DNA from 3 places in the Cupriavidus phytorum genome. Region 3 is predicted to be linked to each of the others. Evidence: predicted binding sites of a transcription regulator. Region 3 holds the regulator's gene; each other region holds the start of a gene.
The links. The regulator sigma-54, encoded in region 3, starts transcription at its own class of promoters, with help from an activator protein. The targets are predictions, from matches to a motif close to TGGCANGNAANCTGCTTT.
Positions count from the first base shown of each region.

Region 1 (4,143 bases), on a different contig from region 3:
GACGCCTGGAACTTGACGTCGAGAATGCGCGCGGTATTGTCGGCGCGCTCCAGGAAGGTGCCCAGCCGCATGAAATGAAAGGCATCGTCCTTGAGCATGGTGCCGAACTGTACCCCGCGCGCCAGGTGCGAGCGGAACTTGACCCATTCGAAGAAGCGCGCCGGGTCTTCCTTCAGCACGCCGTCGGCAATCAGCCGCTGCACCTCCAGCCAGGTGGTGTTGACGGTTTCCCAAACCTCGGTGGTGAGCGAGCCGCGCACCGCGCGCGCGTTCTCGCGCGCCGCGCGCAGACAGCTCATGATCGACGAGGCATTGGTCATGTCGCGCACCATGAAGTCGATCACGTCGTCGCGCGACAGCAGGCCGTACTTGTGGTCGAACACCTCGGTCAGCTCCGAGATATCGAGCATGGCCCACCAGCCCTGCTCGGCCACTTCAGCCGATTGCGGCAGCAGCGAGGTCTGGTAGTTGACGTCGAGCATGCGCGCGGTGTTCTCCGCGCGCTCGGTGTAGCGGGCCATCCAGAACAGGTGGTCGGCGGTGCGGCTCAGCATGCGGGCTCTCCCGAATCGTCGTTCATCGTTCCAGCACCCAGGTGTCCTTGGTGCCGCCACCCTGCGAGGAATTCACCACCAGCGAACCCTCGCGCAGCGCCACGCGCGTCAGCCCGCCCGGCACCATGCGCACCTCCTTGCCCGACAGCACGAACGGGCGCAGGTCGATATGGCGCGGCGCGATGCCGGCCTCGACATAGGTCGGGCAGGTCGACAGCGCCAGCGTGGGCTGCGCGATGTACTGCTCCGGCCTGGAGCGGACCACCTCGCGGAAGGCATCGATCTCGGCGCGCGTCGCTGCCGGCCCGACCAGCATGCCGTAGCCGCCGGCGCCATGGGTTTCCTTGACCACCAGCTCGGCCATATGGTCCAGCACGTACTGCAGATCCTCGGCGCGCCGGCACATATAGGTCGGCACGTTGCTGAGGATGGCCTCTTCGCCCAGGTAGAAGCGGATCATGTCGGGCACATACGGGTAGATCGACTTGTCGTCGGCGACGCCGGTGCCGATGGCATTGCAGATGGTCACGTTGCCGGCGCGGTAGACCGACAGCAGCCCCGCGGCGCCCAGTGCGGAATCGGGGCGGAACGCGAGCGGGTCGAGGAAGTCATCGTCGACGCGACGGTAGATCACGTCGATGCGTTGCGGCCCCTGCGTGGTGCGCATGAACAGGTGGTTGTCCTCGACGAAGAGGTCGCTGCCCTCGACCAGCTCCACCCCCATCTGCTGCGCCAGGAAGGCGTGCTCGAAGTAGGCCGAGTTGTACATGCCCGGCGTCAGCACCACCACGGTGGGATCGGCGATGGCCTGCGGCGAGACCCCGCGCAGCATGTCGAGCAGCAGGTCGGGATAGTGCGCCACCGGCGCCACGCGGTTGCGCGCGAACAGGTCCGGGAACAGGCGCATCATCATCTTGCGGTTCTCGAGCATGTACGACACGCCCGACGGCACGCGCAGGTTGTCTTCCAGCACGTAGAACTCGCCCTCGCCGGCACGCACCACGTCGATGCCGGCGACATGCGCATAGACGTCGTGCGGCACGCTGACGCCGAGCATCTCGGGCCGGTACTGGGCGTTGTTGTAGATCTGGTCGGGCGGGATCACGCCGGCGCGGATGATGTCCTGGCCGTGGTAGATGTCGTGGATGAAGCGGTTCAGCGCGGCCACGCGCTGGCGCAGGCCTTTTTCCAGCAGCGCCCATTCGCTCGCGGGAAAAATGCGCGGGACCACGTCGAACGGAATGGTGCGCTCGGTGCCGCTGTTGGCTTCATCCTTGTCGCCGTAGACGGCGAAGGTGATGCCCACGCGCCGGAACACCAGGTCGGCCTCGGCGCGCTTGTTGGCCATGGTGCTTTCGGTCTGGCGCGCCAGCCATTCGGCGAAATGCCGGTAATGCGGGCGTACCGCCCCTTCAGGCAAGGCCTGGCCTGCGTGGATCAGCGCCGGCGCCTTGTCCTCGCGCCAGTCCAGCATCTCGTCGAAGTACCGCGCCGCCATGATGGCCGCTCCTCCATGTCGCGGGCGCCGCTGCCGGCCGCCCTGGTTGCCCTGGCTGTCTTGCCCTGCCGCGCGCCGATTGGCGCCAGCGGCGGTGATGCCGTCGAGTCACTGGCCCTTCCAGCATACCCGTGCCGGCGAAAGCCGCAAGGTGGCGCGGCGGGCCGCCCGTGCCACCAATCCCGCGCCGCACCGGCACCGAAACCAGGCTAGCAAGATGCCTGCCAGCGCACGCAAAAACGGCCGCCGGCGAGGCCGGCGGCCGTTTTTGCGAACCATGGAAAAAGCGGGAAGCTCGTCCCGGATCATGCCCCTGCGTGGGCACGTTGGCGGAAGATCAGCGCGCGGCGCCGGCGCCCGGCCGCACGGTGGCCTGCAGGATGGTGTCCACCAGCGCTTCGGGTGACTGGCGGATATCGAGCGCCAGCGCGTCGCCGGGTTCTTCGAGCGTATTGAACTGGCTTTGCAGCAGCTCGGGGTTGAAGAAATGCTCGGTGCGCGCGGACAGGCGCTGGCCGATCAGCGCGGCATCCCCCTTCATGAACACGAAGGTCACGCCGCCATCGGGCGGGGTCAGCCGGTCGCGGTAAGCCTGGCGCAGCGCCGAGCAGGTGAACACATGGGTGCGGCCCTCGGCGCGGGCGGTGTCGATGGCCGCGCGCATCGCGGCCAGCCACGGCCAGCGGTCTTCGTCGGTCAGCGGGATGCCGGCGTGCATCTTGGCCTTGTTGGCGTCGCTGTGGAAGTCGTCGGCGTCATGGAAGCCGCAGCCCAGCCGCTGCGCCAGCAGCTGGCCGACCGTGGTCTTGCCGCTGCCGGAAACGCCCATCAGGATATAGATCATGTCTGCTCCGTCGGTCTTGGTATCGGATGGTGGGACCATCCTTGTCGGTTGCTTGCCTGTCCTGGTCCGTTTATTGTGCGACGGATCGCAACTCGGCGGTACGGCCGTCGGCGCCAGCCGCTGCGGCATCCAGTTCGGACAGGTCGAGTGCGCTGCCGCCCTCTTCCGCGATCCGAGCATGGCGCCGGAACAGGCCGAACAGGCCGCGCCCCAGGCTGAACTGCGCGAACGGATCGGCAGGCGCGCGTGCCGGCGCCCGCGCCGCGAATTCGGCCTCGTCGCCCAGCCATTGCAGCGTGCCGGCGACGGCGTCGACGCGGATGCGATCGCCGTCACGCACGCGCGCCAGCGCGCCGCCTGCCAGCGCCTCGGGACCGACGTGGATCACCGCCGGCACCTTGCCCGAGGCGCCGGACATGCGCCCGTCGGTCACCAGCGCCACCTGGTGGCCGGCGTCCTGCAGCGCGCCCAGCACCGGGGTCAGCCGGTGCAGCTCCGGCATGCCGTTGGCATTGGGCCCCTGGAAGCGCACCACCGCGACCAGGTCGCCGCCGAGTTCGCCAGCGTCGAACGCCGCCTGCAGCGCCCCCTGCGAATCGAACACCCGCACCGGGGCTTCGACCACGCGGTGCTCCGGCGCCACGGCCGAGACCTTGATCACGCCGCGCCCCAGGTTGCCCTGCATCAGCCGCAGCCCACCCTCGGCGGAGAACGGCGCGGCGGCTGTCGCCAGCACCTGCGGGTCGCCGCTCTGTGCGGCGCCGTCGCGCCAGTGCAGCACGCCGTCCGTCATCACCGGTTCCTGCGCATAACGGGCCAGGCCCGGGCCGGCCACGGTCTGCACGTCCTCGTGCAGCAGGCCGGCCTGCAGCAGCTCGCGGATCACGAAGCCGGCGCCGCCGGCGGCATGGAAGTGGTTCACATCGGCCGAGCCGTTGGGATAGATGCGCGCCAGCAGCGGCGTGATGCGCGACAGCAGGTCGAAATCGTTCCAGTCGATGACGATGCCGGCGGCGCGCGCCATCGCCACCAGGTGGATGGTGTGGTTGGTCGAGCCGCCCGTGGCCAGCAGGCCGACCATGGCATTGGCGATCGCGCGTTCGTCGACGATGCGCGCCAGCGGCAGGTAATCGTCGCCGCGCGCGCGCAGCGCGATCGCGCGCTGTGCCGCCGCGGCCGTCAGCGCATCGCGCAGGCCGCTGTCGGGGTGGACGAAGGCCGCGCCCGGCAGGTGCAGGCCCATGATT
Region 1 is NZ_QKZN01000005.1:187,961-192,103, reverse strand. It holds gene C7416_RS15055 (alpha-E domain-containing protein) at 1-554, opposite strand, end outside; gene C7416_RS15050 (circularly permuted type 2 ATP-grasp protein) at 577-2,052, opposite strand; gene C7416_RS15045 (gluconokinase) at 2,390-2,896, opposite strand; gene edd (phosphogluconate dehydratase) at 2,967-4,143, opposite strand, start outside.
Region 1: C7416_RS15050 (circularly permuted type 2 ATP-grasp protein) is a predicted target of sigma-54. The motif match lies at 2,262-2,279, and genes of this name have one in related genera.

Region 2 (4,143 bases), on a different contig from region 3:
AGCCAGGAACGAAGCTGGCAGCGCCGCGGGCAGATACCAGTCGAGCGCGCCCGGCGCATAGGCGCGGAACAGCGACTGCACCACGTAGGTGGCATAGGCGCCGATCATCAGGAATTCGCCGTGCGCCATGTTGATCACGCCGATCAGGCCATAGGTGATGGCGAGTCCTAGCGCGGCCAGCAGCAGCACGCTGCCCAGGCTCAGCCCGGCGAACAGGTTGCCGATCACTTCGGCGCGGCGCTGGTCGCGCTGCAGCGTGTCCAGCGCCCGCTGCGCGGCCAGCCGCACGCTGCCGTCGGGCTCGCGGTAGCGGCCGGCGCTGTCGCGCTCCACCAGCGGCGCCAGTTTCTGGCGGCTCTGGGGGTTGCTGTCGCGGCCCAGGATGCGGATGGCTTCGAGGCGCGCCTCGCGGGTGGTGGCATCGGGCGCATCGGCCAGCACCAGGTTGGCCCAGATCACGTCCAGGCTGGCGCGCAGGCCGGCATCGGCCTCGGCCTTGCGCGCGGCTTCCACCGCCGCCAGCGACGCGCTTTCCGGCTGCTCGCGCAGCGTGGCCACCGCCTGCGCGCGCACCCCGATGTCGGGCGACTGCAGCAGCAGGCTGCTGGCGGCGCTGTCGATCAGCGCGCGCAGGCTGTTGTTCAGGGTCAGCGACTCGAGTTCGTCGGCCTTGACCGAAACCGGCTTGCCGGTGATCGCATCGACCAGCTTGTCGCCGTCCTGGCGCACCATGCCGACCGACGGCGCGTATTGCAGGGTGTCGTCCTGCAGCGCCTGCAGGATCGGGCCGGCTGCGGCGGGCGCTGCCTTGGCCAGGGCTGACAGCGCGGCGGTCTTGGCGTCGAAGTCGTCTTCGGCCAGCGGCTTGAGGTCGGCCTGCGTCAGTGCCGTGGCCCAGGGCGCCGAGGCCAGCAGCAGCGCTGCCAGCAGGGCGCGCAGCCAGGGCACGACTCGAACGGATAAGGGATTGCGCATAGGGCTGGCGATTGCGAGAGTGTTGGCAAACTGAGTGCACACTCCCCTCTCCCGCGCGCGGGAGAGGGGTCGGGGGATAGGGCCGGCATCTATGACGAAGTGAGCGCCGTCACAATTGCCAGCGCCGGCCCTCTCCCCCAGCCCCTCTCCCGCAAGCGGGAGAGGGGAGCCAAACAGAGGGAAGTCGACCGCCTTACATCGCCTTGTCCGGCTTCCCTTCATTGCCCGCGATGAAGGGGCTCCACGGCTGCGCGCGCACCGCCTTCGGCGTCTTCCACACCACCGCGAACTGGCCGTCGGCCTTGACCTCGCCGATCATCACCGGCTTGTACAGGTGGTGGTTCTCGCCCATGGTCAGGGTGAAGCCGTCCGGCGCCTTGAAGGTCTGGCCGTACATGGCCGCGCGCACCTTGGCGGTATCGGTGCTGCCGGCCTTCTTCACCGCCTGCGCCCACATGTGGATGCCGACGTAGGTGGCTTCCATCGGGTCGTTGGTCACGCGCTTGTCGCCGCCGGGCAGGTTGTTGGCCTTGACCCACGCCGCCCACTGCTTGCGGAAGGCGTCGTTCTCGGGGTTCTTGACCGACATGAAATAGTTCCACGCGGCCAGGTGGCCCACCAGCGGCTTGGTGTCGATGCCGCGCAGCTCTTCTTCGCCGACAGAGAACGCCACCACCGGCACGTCCTTGGCCTTGAGCCCGGCGTTGCCCAGCTCCTTGTAGAACGGCACGTTGGAATCGCCGTTGATGGTGGAGATCACCGCGGTCTTGCCGCCCTGCGAGAACTTCTTGATATTGGCGACGATGGTCTGGTAGTCGCTGTGGCCGAACGGCGTATAGACCTCTTCGATGTCCTTGTCGGCCACGCCCTTGCTCTTCAGGAAGGCGCGCAGGATCTTGTTGGTGGTGCGCGGGTAGACGTAGTCGGTGCCGAGCAGGAAGAACCGTTTGGCGCCGCCGCCCTCCTTGCTCATCAGGTATTCGACCGCGGGGATGGCCTGCTGGTTGGGCGCCGCGCCGGTGTAGAAGACGTTCTTCGACATCTCCTCGCCTTCATACTGCACCGGGTAGAACAGCAGCGAGTTGAGTTCTTCGTAGACCGGCAGCACCGACTTGCGCGACACCGAGGTCCAGCAGCCGAAGGTCACCGCCACCTTGTCCTTGCTGACCAGCTGGCGCGCCTTCTCGGCGAACAGCGGCCAGTTCGACGCCGGATCCACCACCACCGGCTCCAGCTTGCGCCCGAGCACGCCGCCGCTCTTGTTGATCTCGTCGATGGTCATCAGGGCCACGTCCTTCAGCGACGTTTCCGAGATCGCCATGGTGCCGGACAGCGAATGCAGGATGCCGACCTTGATCGGCTCCTTGGACTGCGCCAGCGCCAGCGGGCTGGTACCGATCATCGCCGCGGCGGCTATCGCCGACAGCTTCAGCATGTCACGTCGTTGCATTTGCAGCTCCCGTTTATGGTGTTGGTCAGGGACTACGCTCCCCGGGGTGATGCATCTGCAACTAGCGTGCCACGGCGATATCGCGCGCGCGGCGCGGCTACAGGCGGTGCGCGGGGCCGGACGCCGCCTGCCGCGCGCGTGCGCACCATCGCCGTGCAGCGAATCAGCGCACTGCGACAGTGCGTGCCGGCCGGCGCGTCCGATCCCGGTGCATGGCGCACGTTGCCGGAACCGGCTTGCGCCAACGTGGCGCCATTGGCAAGCGCCGGCGTGCCAGCGTGCCGGCCAGCGCCGATTAAGCAGGCGCTTAAACCCGGATTCGAATGCATGTAAATCCGTACATTCAATGATTAAGGCCGGCGCGCCGCGGCACTACGGTGAAAGATGGCCGCGGTCCCGCCTGTCGACCCGGCCATGGCATTTCCCGGACCCACACAAAAGGAAGGAGAAACCATGCCGTACGCTGCCGACCCCCACGCATCCCCCGCCGAGCCGCAGCCGCAGCCGCGTGCCACCCCGTACTGGCGCCCGCGCCGCGGCAAGCTGGCGCTGGCGGCACTGGCGCTGACCCTGGGCGCCTGCGGCGGCGGCGACGATCCCCCGCCTCCGCCCCCGCCACCGCCGGTCACGCCGACCGCGGGCTGCGAGCTCGACGGCAGTACCGGCGGCCAGGCCGTGGTGCTGCCGGGCGACCCCAACGCGCCGGAGCAGGCGACCGGCTACGCGCCCAAGGTCACGGTCTACAGCAAGACCTATATGGCGGTGACCAACAACCCGGTCTCGACCAAGGCGGCATGCGACGTGCTGAAGGCCGGCGGCACCGCGATCGACGCCGCGGTGGCGGCGCAGATGGTGCTGAACCTGGTCGAGCCGCAATCGTCCGGCATCGGCGGCGGCGCCTTTATCCTGCATTTCGATGCGGCGACGCGGCAGCTGACCGCCTACGACGGCCGCGAGACCGCGCCGGCCGCGGCCGACGAGAACTACCTGCGCTGGAAGTCAGCGACCGACCCGACCCCGCCCCTGCCCAATGCCCAGCGCAGCGGCCGCTCGATCGGCACCCCGGGCACGCTGCGCGTGCTCGAGCTGGCCCACCGCGATTACGGCAAGACCGCCTGGAAGGAGCTGTTCGCGCCGGCGATCAAGCTGGCCACCGACGGCTTCGCGATCCCGCCGCGCATGGCTGCGGCGATTTCCGACAGCGCCACCGTCGCCAATATCAAGCGCGATCCGGAGATGGCTGCCTACTTCCTCAATCCCGACGGCACCCCGCGCGCGGTCAACACCGTGCTGCGCAATCCCGCGCTGGCGGCGGTCTTCAGCGCCGTCGCCGCGGACGGCGCCGACGCCTTCTACAAGAACGGGCCGATCGCGCAGGCCATCGTCGCCAAGATCCAGACCACCTACGACGGCAATACCACGCCGGGCGTGACCACGCTCGACGACCTCGCCAACTACCAGGCCAAGAAGCGCACGCCGGTGTGCACCACCTACCGGCAGTACGAGGTGTGCGGCATGCCGCCGCCGTCGTCGGGCGGGATCGCGGTGGCGCAGATCCTGGGCATCGTCGAGAACTTCGACATGGCCGCGCACAAGCCCACGCTGGTCGACCAGAACGGCGGCCGGCCGAGCGTGCTGGGCGCCCACCTGATGGGCGAAGCCGGACACCTGGCCTATGCCGACCGCAACAAATACGTGGCCGACACAGACTTCATCCC
Region 2 is NZ_QKZN01000005.1:71,528-75,670, reverse strand. It holds gene urtB (urea ABC transporter permease subunit UrtB) at 1-975, opposite strand, end outside; gene urtA (urea ABC transporter substrate-binding protein) at 1,169-2,425, opposite strand; gene C7416_RS14505 (gamma-glutamyltransferase family protein) at 2,879-4,143, shown strand, end outside.
Region 2: urtA (urea ABC transporter substrate-binding protein) is a predicted target of sigma-54. The motif match lies at 2,480-2,497, and genes of this name have one in related genera.

Region 3 (4,143 bases):
CGTCACCCGCGAAGTACAATTGCTCGGCAACGTACGCGGCACCATCATCACCGGGCCGTCCCCCGGCCGTGCGCCAGGGTCCTGACTCCCGGTCCGGCGCAGCCGCCCACGCGGTGCCGGCCGGCACCGCCCTGCAGCGCACGCGCCAAAGTCCGCGCAAACCGCACCACCACGCATCCAGACGCCCTCAAGCAACCCTGCCAACATGACCGCTTCCCTGACGACATCGTCCCGTCGACGCACCGCCCCGGCCCTGATCGCGCTGGCCCTGGCCTTCGGCCTGCTGGCACAGCCTGCCCTTGCCGAGCGCGCGGACCGCGACAAGCCGATGGTGCTCGAGGCGGACAACGCCAGCTATGACGACGTCAAGCAGATCTATACGCTGACCGGCAACGTGGTGCTGACCAAGGGCACCATGATCCTGAAGTCCGACGCCGCCGAGCTGCGCACCGACCCCGAGGGCTACCAGTTCGCCGTGGCGACGTCGAAGCCGGGCAAGCAGGCCTATATCCGCCAGAAGCGCGAAGGCGTCGACGAATACATCGACGGCTGGGGCGACCGCATCGAGTACGACGGCAAGCAGGAATTCTCCAAGCTGATCGGCAATGCCCGCATGGCGCGGCTGCAGGGCGCCAAGCTGCTCGACGAGATCCGCGGCGCGGTGCTGACCTATGACAGCCGCAAGGAACTCTATACCGCGGCGGGCGGCGGCAGCGGCGATGCCGCTGCGGCCAACCCGTCCGGCCGCGTGCGCGCGGTGCTGTCGCCGCGTCAGGACCAGAAGTCCGGCACCGCAGGCGGCTCGCCGCTGGACCTGAAGTCGGCGCCCGCGCCCGCCAACAAACCCTGACCGTACCCATGACCGATACCGCCACCATTGCCGACAAGCCTGTCGTCGAAGCCAACTCCGTCCTGCCCGGCGGCAGCACGCTGGTCGTGCGCCACCTGAAGAAGCGCTATGGCTCGCGCACGGTGGTCAAGGACGTCTCGCTCGACGTCAAGAGCGGCGAGGTGGTCGGGCTGCTCGGCCCCAACGGCGCGGGCAAGACCACGTCGTTCTACATGATCGTCGGCCTCGTGGCGCTGGACGAAGGCGACATCGTGCTCGACGGCGACCACATCAGCGGCCTGCCGATTCACGAGCGCGCGCGCATGGGGCTGTCGTACCTGCCGCAGGAAGCCTCGGTGTTCCGCAAGCTCAACGTCGAGGAGAACATCCGCGCGGTGCTCGAGCTGCAGATCGACAAGGGCAAGCCGCTGGCCAAGGCCGAGATCGAGCGCCGCCTGGACTCCCTGCTCGACGACCTGCAGATCGCGCACCTGCGCAACAACCCGGCGCTGTCGCTGTCCGGCGGCGAGCGCCGCCGCGTGGAAATCGCGCGCGCGCTGGCGTCGTCGCCGCGCTTCATCCTGCTCGACGAACCCTTCGCCGGCGTGGACCCGATCGCCGTGGGCGAGATCCAGCGCATCGTCAGCTTCCTGAAGGCGCGCAATATCGGCGTGCTGATCACCGACCACAACGTGCGCGAGACGCTCGGCATCTGCGACCACGCCTACATCATCAGCGAAGGCACGGTGCTGGCCGCGGGCCAGCCCGAAGACATCATCGCCAATGACGCCGTGCGGCGCGTCTACCTGGGCGAGAACTTCCGCATGTGACAAGACGGCTGCCCGGCGCGGGCAGCCATGGCCGCGCGGCGGGGAGAGCCAGCGGCGATCACGGCGCATAAGCGATAGCAATTTCCGTTCCAACATCGGAAAGATGCGCATAAAATAGGTCGCATGAAACCGTCGCTACAGCTCCGCCTCTCCCAGCACCTGGCACTGACCCCGCAGCTGCAGCAGTCGATCCGGCTGCTGCAGCTTTCCACGCTGGAACTGCAGCAGGAAGTCGAACAGGCGCTGACGGAAAACCCGCTGCTCGAGCGGGAGAACGACTGGATCGAAAGCCCGCTGCGCGTGGCCGCCGATGGCTCGGTCAACGTACAGAGCGCGCCCGCGCCCGCCCCCGCCGAGCCCCAGGGCAATGGCGACGCCCGCGCCGAAGGCGCCGCCGATGACAGCTACGGCGACAACAGTAGCGGCGACGACTACGGCAACAGCGACTGGAGCCTGGACGACTTCGCCCGCCGGCCGCAAGGCGACGAGGACGAAAAGACGCCGATGCAGCTGCGCGATGCCGAGCCCACGCTGCGCGAATACCTGATGGAGCAGCTGACGCCGCTGAAGATCTCGGCGCGCGACAAGGGGCTCGCCATCTTCCTGATCGAATCGCTCGACGACGATGGCTACCTGAGCGCCTCGCTCGAAGAGATTTGCGCGGAACTGCCCGAAGAACTCGAGTTCGACCCCGACGAAGTCCACGCCATCCTGACGCTGCTGCAGAGCTTCGACCCGGCCGGCGTGGGCGCGCGCAATGCCGCCGAATGCCTGGCGCTGCAATTGCGCCGCCTGACCCACCCGCAGCGCGAACTGGCGCTGACCATCGTCACCCATCACCTGGAACTGCTTGCGGTACGCGACTACACGCGACTGAAGAAGGCCCTGCAGGTCGATGAAGTCGCGCTGAAGGCCGCGCATGATCTGATCCGCTCGCTGGCGCCCTACCCGGGGCACGCGTACAGCCGCCCCGAAGCCGATTTCGTCGTGCCCGACGTGTTCGTGCGCAAGAGCGGCGGCGGTTGGATCGCACAGCTCAATCCGGATGTGATGCCGAGGCTGCGCATCAACGATATGTATGCGCAGATCCTGCGCGGCGCCAAAGGCGAGACCGGCACCGCGGGACTGCAGCAGAAGCTGCAAGAGGCACGCTGGCTGATCAAGAATATCCAGCAAAGGTTCGACACCATCCTGCGTGTCTCGCAGGCCATTGTCGAGCGTCAAAAGAACTTTTTCACCCACGGTGAAATCGCCATGCGCCCCTTGGTTTTGCGGGAGATTGCCGATACACTGGGTTTACACGAGTCAACCATCTCCCGGGTGACGACCAATAAATACATGGCCACGCCGATGGGTACTTTCGAACTGAAGTACTTCTTCGGCAGCCACGTGTCCACCGAAACCGGTGGCGCGGCTTCATCAACGGCCATCCGCGCCTTGATCAAGCAACTGATAGGAGCCGAAGACCCGAGGAATCCCCTTTCCGACAGTCGCATCGCCGAACTGCTGGGTGAGCAAGGCTTCGTTGTCGCACGCCGCACCGTTGCCAAATATCGCGAAGCCCTGAAGATCCCCGCAGTGAATCTCCGCAAGTCTTTGTAGCCGAGCCCACCGCCTGCCTGGTGAGGCTCTTTCAGAAGGAGAAGCGCTATGAACTTCAAGATCAGTGGACACCACCTGGACATCACGCCCCCTCTGCGTGAGTACGTGGAAACGAAGCTGGAGCGAATCGTCAGGCATTTCGATCAAGTCATTGGCGTTAGCGTGCTGCTCTCTGTCGACAATCACAAGGAAAAGGACCGGCGTCAGTACGCGGAAATCAATCTGCATCTAAAGGGCAAGGACATCTTTGTCGAGGCGCATCACGAAGACCTGTATGCGGCGATCGACGCACTCGTCGACAAGCTGGACCGTCAGGTGATTCGCTACAAGGATCGCGTGCAAGGCCACGACCGTGAAGCGGTCAAGTACCAGATGGCCGCAGCGCAAATGCAGCAATAAACCCGTGCCCGGCAGCTCCGCAGAGGGCTGCTGAACCAAGGATTCCACAGGCAAGCCGCGCCACGAAGCGCGGCTTTTTTGCGCCCTGGCACAGTGCCGGCTGTGGCAGCGGAGCAAACCTTGCCACGCATGGAAGCCGAAATGTTCGCAAGCGCAGCGTCAAGGTGTATGCTGCGCCATACAAAGAGAGAGAAATCGTGGCCGCGCCTGCACGCGCTGCACCGCACAATGCAAGGGTAGCCGCTGCTCTATAATGGGCCGGACGTCTTCCCCGCGCTGGCGGCGGTCAGGGAGGCAGCCGCTGCCCGGCGGAACGATCCGCCCGCTAACTGAAATCCTGCGCATCGCCCATGAATCGTTTGGCCAAATTGCTGCCACCCGGCAACATCACCCTCGACGTCAGCGTCACCAGCAAGAAACGTGTGTTCGAGCAGGCCGGGCTCCTCTTCGAGAACAACCATGGCGTGGCTCGCGCCATCGTCA
Region 3 is NZ_QKZN01000003.1:53,416-57,558, reverse strand. It holds gene lptC (LPS export ABC transporter periplasmic protein LptC) at 1-85, shown strand, start outside; gene lptA (lipopolysaccharide transport periplasmic protein LptA) at 206-850, shown strand; gene lptB (LPS export ABC transporter ATP-binding protein) at 859-1,659, shown strand; gene C7416_RS08645 (RNA polymerase factor sigma-54) at 1,783-3,261, shown strand; gene hpf (ribosome hibernation-promoting factor, HPF/YfiA family) at 3,310-3,660, shown strand; gene C7416_RS08635 (PTS sugar transporter subunit IIA) at 4,011-4,143, shown strand, end outside.